2 regions of the Serratia sp. ID 25-353 genome follow, and region 2 is predicted to be linked to the other one. Evidence: predicted binding sites of a transcription regulator. Region 2 holds the regulator's gene; the other holds the start of a gene.
What was found. Region 2 encodes Fur, which represses iron uptake genes when iron is present. Its sites were predicted from a motif close to ATAATAATGAGAACNACTATCAA; they were not measured.
Positions count from the first base shown of each region.

Region 1 (4,209 bases), 2.4 Mb from region 2:
GGCGAAGTTGCTGATATTCTTGCCGTCCAGCATCACCTCGCCGGCGCTGGGCTTCAGCAGGCGGCACAGGGCGCGCAGCAGCGTCGATTTGCCGCAGGCGTTCGGCCCGACGATCACCGTGAAGGCGCCGTCGGGGATCGCCACGCTCAGATCGTCAGCGATGATTTTATTGTCGTAGCCCAGCTTCAGGTGCGAGGCGTGCAGGCGGTGGCTCATGGCGTTATCACTTTTCATTATCTGCGGGCCTCACGGATGAGCAGCCAAATCAGGTACAGGCCGCCGATGCAGACGGTCACGACCCCGACCGGCAGTTGGATCGGCGCAAAAAGATGTTGGGACACCACGTCGGCGCCGAGCAGCAGCGTCGCGCCCATCAGCGCCGAGGACGTCAGGGTGACCGAGGATTGTCCGGCCAGGCGGCGGGCGATCTGCGGCGCCGCCAGCGCGATAAAGGAAATCGGCCCGGCGGTGGCGGTGACGGCGGCGGTGAGGGTGACGCCGAACAGCATCAGCCACAGCCGGCTGCCTTCGGCGTTCACGCCCAGTGCGCGCGCCGTATCATCGCCCATTTCCAACAGCTGCAGCCGTTTGCCCATCAGCAGCGCGGCCGCGGCCGCCAGCACGATGAACGCCGTGGCGGGCTGGGCTTTCTGCCAGGTCATGCCGTTGAGCGAACCGGCCTGCCACATGGCGGCGTCCATGGCGCGCTCGAGCGAGGCGGTGATGATCAGCCAGGTATTGGTGGAGACCAGCACCGCGCTGATGGCGATGCCGACGATGATCAGCCGGAAGCCGGCGATGCCTTGCCGCCAGGCCAGCAGATAGATGGCCAGCGCGGCGAGAATGCCGCCGGCCAGCGCACCGCCGGCGATGTAGTAATAGCCGCCGTTGAACAGGGTGATGGCGATCAGCGCGCCGGTATAAGCCCCCATGTTAAAGCCAATCACGTCTGGGCTGCCGAGCGGGTTGCGGATAATCGACTGGAAGATGGCGCCGCTCATGCCGAGCGCGGCACCTAACAACAGCGCCATGGCGATACGCGGCATGCGCCATTGGGTGACCACGGTGACCAGGTTTTTCGGCGCCTCGCCGCTAAGCGCGGCAAAGACCTGTTCCAGCGAAAGCTGCAGCGTGCCGTAGCACAGCGCGGCAACGGCCATCGCCAGGCACAACGCCAGCAACGAAAGATTGACCAACAGCAGGCGCAGCGGCACGCGCCAGTTGATGACGCCGTCCGGGCGGCCGATATGCAGCGTGTGCGGCAGACTCATCACAGACCCCCCAGCGTTTTCTTGCGGCGCACCAGCCAGATCAGCACCGGCGCGCCGATGAAGGCCGCCACGATAGAAACCCGCAGTTCACCGGCCGCCAGTAGACGGCCGACCACGTCGGCGCACAGCAGTAAAATCGGCGCCAGCAGCATGGAGTAGGGCAGGATCCAGCGCTGATCGGGGCCGACCCACCAGCGGGCGATATGCGGCACCATCAGGCCGATGAAACTGATTGGACCGACGGTGGCGGTTGCCGCGCCGCACAGCAGCGTGATGGCGATCACCGCGACGACCTGAGTCAGCACCACGCGCGCGCCGAGCGCGATAGCCAGATCTTCTCCCATACCGATGGTATTCAGCGGCCGGGCGATGAGCAGCGTCAGCAGGCAGCCGAGCAAAATGGCGGGGGCGGTAACCGGCAGCGTGGACAGCGTGCGGATATCCAGCGTGCCGGCCTGCCAGAAGCGCAGTTGGTCGAAGGTTTGCGGATCGATCAGCGACAGCCCGGTGGTGATGCCGATCAGCACCGCGCCGATCGCCACGCCGGCCAGCGTCAGCCGCACCGGGTTGATGCGCCCGCCCGCCAGCGTGCCGATCAGGTAGACCAGCAGGGTGGTGAGGGCAGCGCCGACGAAGGCATAGGCCATATAGCTTTCAGTGGTGGCCGCGCCGAAAAACATGATGCCGATGACCACGGCGAAGCTGGCGCCGGCGTTGATGCCGAGCACGCCGGGATCGGCCAGCGGATTACGCGTCAACGCCTGAATCAGCGCGCCGGCGGCGCCGAGCGCCATGCCGGCCAAAATGCCTGCCAGCGTACGGGGCACCCGGGCGTTGAGAATGATGGTGCTGTCGGAACCGCTCGCGGCGCCCTGCAGGCTGAGCCAGACGGTATGGAAGGGGATGGCTTTGGAACCCAGCATCAGGCTGGCAATGATGCACAGCAGCAACAGCGCTAAGCCGATACCGAACCCGGCGATGCGTTTGAAGCCACTGGCGTAAGCTGCGTGCGGTGCGGACGAAAGCGTCCGCTCAGTCGGAGTGGGTACGTTCACACCGGTAACTCCTGTATGATTTTTATTCTCATTGTTATTTGCGTTCATGCGGGCGCTAATAGTAGCACGAGTTTACGCCCGCATGCACCCGCCGGTTGGTGGCGCAGGTGCGTTGACGATGTTAATAACTATTGATATTTCAATTGATTAAATGTGAACGATTGCCCTGTTTATGGCAAACGTCGGCAGGCGGCTGACCTGCCGACGGCGTGGTTCAGGGCTTTTTGAACAGCCGTTCGATTTGGTTCAGCATGTTGGTGGCGCTGTAGTAATCGAGACGGAAGGTGTCGTTGCCGACGGCGTAGACGTGCCGCTGTTCCACCGGTTCCAGATGTTTGAGGAACGGGTTGGCCAGCACCTCTTGCACTTTGCGCTCATTGGTGGCGAACAGGATCAGCGTTTTGCCGTTCAGGCCTTCGGCCATTTTTTCGCCGGAGATCTGGATGATGTCATGGCGTTTACCCATGCTGGCGTTGCCTTTGGCGCTTTCCGGCGGGGTAGCCAGTTGGAAGCCGAGCTGGGTCAGCAGCTTGCCCTGGGCGGAACCCGGTGTCCACAGCATGGCCTCGCGACCGTTGTCGGCATACACCAGCGGGGTGGTCGGCTGCGGCGGCAACGTGATCGCCTGCTTCACTTGCTCCACGCGCTGTTCGAAACGATCTTCCGCCTGTTTGGCGCCGGCTTCGTGACCGGTGATCTCGCCGAGCTCGCTGGCCAGCTGCTGCCAGCTCTTGTCGCCATAATCGAGCACCAGCGTCGGCGCAATGGCGGACAGCTGGTCATACAGTTTCAGCGCCGAATCCCCGCCGGTGGCGGCGACGACGATCAAGTCGGGCGCGGCGGCGGCGACGGCTTCGGCATTGGGCTCCACCTGGTACAGCCGTTCGACGTGGCGCTGTTTGGCCACCTCGCTCCACTGGGTAAAGAAGCCTTGTTTATCGGCCACCAGGGGATTTGGGCTGGTAGCGGCGCTGGCGACCACCGGGGCGTCGATCGCCAGCAGCGTGCCGGTGATGGTGACGCTGGTGGACACGATGCGCTGCGGCGGTTTTTCCAGCGTGAACTTCCCTTTGGCGCTGTCGATGGTGCGCGGCCAACTGCTGTCGGCAGCAGGGGGGGACGGTTTCTGCCCGTCGTTCTTGTCGTCCGGGCCGCAGCCGCTGAGCAGCAGGCTGGAAGTGGCGATAAATGCAATGAACAGCTGGCGTAAGGATAGGGTCATGAGCGGGCTCTTTCTTTCCTTGAACTAAGGCGTATCAATCCGGCGGCGGATTGGCTGCGTGGTGGATGCCCGCTAATTTACCATTCAAGCCGCCAAAATGATAACCATTCGTATCTCAGCGCGTGGCGAATAAAGTGAGAATAAGGCGAAAGGGAAAGTGAGTGCGGCAGAAACGAAAAAAGCGCCCAAAGGCGCTTTTTTCTGAATGGGTGGGTCGTGCAGGATTGATTCGGCCAGTGGCCTCACCCTGCGGGCAACGCTGCGCGTTGTCGTATCGCTGCGCGATGCTCGAACCTCTCCGGTTCTTCATCCTGCTCGACTCCGTAAACTATGCCGGCGAGAGATGAAGTCAGAGTCGGATGGCGCAGAAACGAAAAAAGCGCCAAAAGGCGCTTTTTTCTGAATTGGTGGGTCGTGCAGGATTCGAACCTGCGACCAATTGATTAAAAGTCAACTGCTCTACCAACTGAGCTAACGACCCGCAGAAGTGGTGGGTGATGACGGGCTCGAACCGCCGACCCCCTCCGTGTAAAGGAGATGCTCTACCAACTGAGCTAATCACCCACTTCAGGACTTCCAGGTACTGCTAAACGAGAGAATGATGGTGGGTGATGACGGGCTCGAACCGCCGACCCCCTCCGTGTAAAGGAGATGCTCTACC
Region 1 covers NZ_CM139236.1:579,833-584,041, forward strand. The annotation lists gene ACYF6X_RS02685 (ABC transporter ATP-binding protein) at 1-216, opposite strand, end outside; gene fepG (iron-enterobactin ABC transporter permease) at 234-1,271, opposite strand; gene fepD (Fe(3+)-siderophore ABC transporter permease) at 1,271-2,326, opposite strand; gene fepB (Fe2+-enterobactin ABC transporter substrate-binding protein) at 2,541-3,548, opposite strand; RNA gene ACYF6X_RS02705 (RtT sRNA) at 3,756-3,879, opposite strand; tRNA gene ACYF6X_RS02710 (tRNA-Lys) at 3,954-4,029, opposite strand; tRNA gene ACYF6X_RS02715 (tRNA-Val) at 4,037-4,112, opposite strand; tRNA gene ACYF6X_RS02720 (tRNA-Val) at 4,151-4,209, opposite strand, start outside.
Region 1: a site for Fur is predicted at 2,342-2,364, ahead of fepD (Fe(3+)-siderophore ABC transporter permease). Genes of this name have one in related genera too.

Region 2 (4,209 bases):
GGGCGTGCTGGCGCGCGATCTGCATAAACAGCACACCGTGATCAAGGTCGATCTGCGCAACCACGGCCTCTCCCCGCGCGCCGACGACATGAACTACCCCGCCATGGCGCAGGATCTGCTGGCGTTGCTCGACGAACTGCAGCTGGAGAAAGCGATCGTCATCGGCCACTCGATGGGCGGCAAAGCGGCGATGGCGCTGACCGCTATCGCGCCCGAGCGCGTCGCCAGGCTGATCGTCATCGACGTCGCGCCGGTGGATTACCAGACCCGCCGCCACGACGAGATTTTCGCCGCGCTGAAGGCCGTCAGCGCCGCCGGCATCACCCAGCGCCAGGCGGCCGCCCAGTTGATGCGCGACTATCTGCAGGAAGAAGGCGTAATCCAGTTCCTGCTTAAGTCCTTCCACAACGGCGAATGGCGTTTCAACCTACCGGTGCTGATCGAACGTTACGAAGACATCACCGGCTGGCAGGATGTGCCGGCCTGGCCGCACCCAACCCTGTTCATTCGCGGCGGCCTGTCGCCGTACGTGCAGGACAGTTACCGTGCAGACATCGCGCGCCAGTTCCCGCAGGCCCGCGCGCACGTCGTCGCCGGCACCGGCCATTGGGTGCACGCCGAGAAGCCGGAGGCGGTGCTGCGCGCCATCCACCGTTTTCTCGACGAAGCCTGAAAAACCCGCTCATCTGGCGAAAAAACGCGCTAAAGATAACGGCTTAGCGCGTTTAGCCCGCAGTTAGGCATTGTCGCCGCTCCATCTGCTGGGGTAATATGGCGCGCTATAATTTTGCCGCCGCGCCAGCGCGTTCGCGAACGCCGGTTCGGGGGTGAATTTGGGTTAGGGTTTATTGGCCCGAAGTGTGTTAACCGATGCCTCCGGAAGCGTGCGAGCGCTTTTTGATGCAAACTCCCTTGCAGTACCGCTACCTATGGCAAAAGAACAAACGGATCGCACGACGCTGGATCTGTTCGCAGATGAACGCCGTCCGGGGCGCCCGAAAACCAACCCGCTTTCCCGCGATGAACAGCTTAGAATCAATAAGCGCAATCAGTTACGGCGCGATAAAGTGCGTGGATTGCGGCGCGTAGAGCTGAAAATCAACGCGGATGCGGTGGACGCCCTGAACAAACTGGCGGAACAGCGCAACATCAGCCGCAGCGAACTCATCGAGCAGATGCTGTTGGCACAACTGGCGGAAGAACAGCCGGAACATTGATCTCTTCGGCCGCACGCGCGGCGCGGCGTTAAGGACAACGCCGGATCGACCACGCTTTTCTTCATTCTCCGGCATCGCATAAATGCGATAAAACCCCGGCGCCACTTTCTGGCATGATACGCATTTACCGGTAAGAGACTGCGCCTGTCGGCGCCCGCCCCGGAGGCGAAAGGCTCTTGCCATGGCATCATTTTAATCGGCGTCAGCGGCGGCAGTGCCGGCGTCGAGTAATGCAATTACTTGAATTTAAAGGTTATACGCGATATGGCTACTGTAGGCATTTTCTTTGGCAGCGACACTGGCAATACCGAAAACATTGCCAAAATGATCCAGAAAATTCTCCAGAAACAGTTTGGCGACGACGTCTCTGAAGTGCATGACATCGCTAAAAGCAGCAAAGAAGACCTGGAAGGGTTCGATATCCTGCTGCTGGGTATCCCGACCTGGTACTACGGTGAAGCGCAGTGTGACTGGGATGATTTCTTCCCGACGCTGGAAGAAGTCGACTTCAACGGCAAACTGGTGGCGCTGTTCGGCTGCGGCGATCAGGAAGACTACGCGGAATACTTCTGTGACGCGATGGGCACCATCCGCGACATTATCGAACCGCGCGGCGCGGCCATCGTGGGCCACTGGCCGACCAAAGGCTATCACTTCGAGGCCTCCAAGGGCCTGGCGGACGACGACCACTTCATCGGTCTGGCGATCGACGAAGACCGTCAGCCGGAGCTGACCAACGAGCGCGTCGACGCCTGGGTCAAACAGATCGTCGAAGAGCTGAGCCTGGCCGATATCGTCGGCTAAGCCCCGGCACTGGCGAAAGGTTGAACAAAGGCCCTGTAAAGTGCATAGTGTGCCCACAGGGCCGTCATCGGCAACAGGGATTGCTGCGATAGAAGCTACAGATTTGTAACTTCCCACCCCGTCACGGTAGACTGAGATATCGGTTTATCCCATCCATCAAGGCGTTGCATGCAAAACATGCAATAGTGCAATTATATCTTTGTTAACAACCGGCGGTTTCCATTTAGTACAACCGGTTCTATAATGAGACGCATTAACTCTTTGTGCCGACCGATGCCACAGGCGAGTACGCCTCAACTTGATTAGCATAGTAACAGGACTGAATTCGCATGACCGACAACAACATCGCATTGAAGAAGGCCGGCTTAAAAGTCACGCTTCCGCGACTCAAAATCCTGGAAGTACTGCAAAATCCGGAATGCCATCACGTCAGTGCGGAAGATTTGTACAAAAAACTGATTGATATGGGCGAAGAGATCGGGCTGGCAACGGTTTATCGCGTACTGAACCAGTTTGACGATGCGGGCATTGTGACACGTCACAATTTCGAAGGCGGCAAGTCCGTGTTCGAGCTGACCCAACAGCATCACCACGATCACCTGATTTGCCTGGACTGCGGCAAAGTGATCGAATTCAGCGACGAATCCATCGAAGTGCGCCAGCGTGATATCGCCAAGCAGCACGGCATCAAGCTCACTAACCACAGCCTGTACCTGTACGGCCACTGTGAAACCGGTGACTGCCGCGAAGACGAAACGCTGCACGACAAGAAATAAGCCTGACCGGCTATGAAAAACCGCCTCACACCGAGGCGGTTTTTTTATGCCCTCCGTGCAACGGGCAAAAAAATCCCCGGACAAGCCGGGGGAAAATCATGTCATGAAATATCACAATTGCAGCGGCACAGCGACTCCACGTACTCCTCTCACTACAACGTCCGCCCTACGCCGACACGCGCGGGCGAACGCATTCCCCCTTCGTTATACGGCCGCCGCCAGGACAGCAGGCCGTTGCACCGGGCTTAGACCTTTTCGGCGCGGCTGTAGCGTTTGCCGTCCGGGCTGACCGACCGCACCTGAACGTCACCCGAGACCGCCGGCTTGGCCTTGGCGTCATAGCGCTGCCACTGCTTGCCACCGTCGGTGGAGTACTCGATGCCCAATCCCGGCAGCGCGATATTCGCCTCCAGCTTGCCGCCCGCTACGCGTGCGCCCGGCACCGGCAGACGGTAAGCGACGCCGCCCTTATCCAGCTTGGCCAGTTCACGCTGACCCAGGATATTGGCGAAGCGCAGCCAGTCTTTCTCCAGCATCTTGGTATCGACAAAGTGGGTTTCCCCGCCTTTGTATTCGCGGCCTGCGCGGTAGTCCTGTTCCCAACCGGCGCGGTGCCAGGCGCGTTCTGCCACCGACAGCGCGCGTGGGAAGATCATGTATTCCATCTGCGGATCGGTGCGCTGGGTTTCGCTCCACAGCTGAGCGGACAGCCCGTAGGCGCCCGGCCACGGCTTGTCGCTCTTGGCGCTGAAGTGGTTGCCGTCGCGGTCGACCGAAGTTTCCGCGTTCTGCGGCATGTTGTCCGGCGCGAAGCTGAACACCTTGCGCTCGTCGCTGAAGCGGGTGCCCCAGTAGTAACCGCGCTCGTCCGGGTTCACCTCGTAAGGGAAGTCCATATAGACGTAGTCCGGGTTGGAAACCACCACTTCATACCCTTTGTTGGCCCAGTCGTTGACGCTATCGAAACCGCCCCAGTACAGGGTATCCCAGAAGTTGACGCCCACGCGCGAGGTGGCGAACGCCTTCGCGTTCTCGGCGTCTTTCAGGCCATCCTGCCAGGCCTGCATTCTGTCGATGCCATGCGCCTTCACCAGCTTGCTGACCTCTTGGCCGAAGTAGCTCGGCAGATGCTCCATGTCGGCCACCTTGCCTTCTTTGATCATCGTCTGGCACACCTGCGACTTGGCCCACGGCTTGTCTTCGTTGCTCTGATCGATGATGCCTTTGCCCGGCTCCGGTTTCGCCTTGTCGGTGTAGCCGGCGCCCAGGCGAATGTTTTTCGCTTCGTCGCCGCCGAAGTGCCAGGTCTTGATCGGCTGGCCGGCCTCTTTATGCATCTGGGCGATCTCGCCGATCACCTTGTCGACAAAGCGCTGGGACGAGTCAAGGCACGGGTTCAGGTAGCTCTGGCG
Region 2 covers NZ_CM139236.1:3,016,278-3,020,486, forward strand. The annotation lists gene ybfF (esterase) at 1-673, shown strand, start outside; gene ybfE (LexA regulated protein) at 930-1,217, shown strand; gene fldA (flavodoxin FldA) at 1,482-2,021, shown strand; gene fur (ferric iron uptake transcriptional regulator) at 2,351-2,797, shown strand; gene ACYF6X_RS14610 (beta-N-acetylhexosaminidase) at 3,043-4,209, opposite strand, start outside.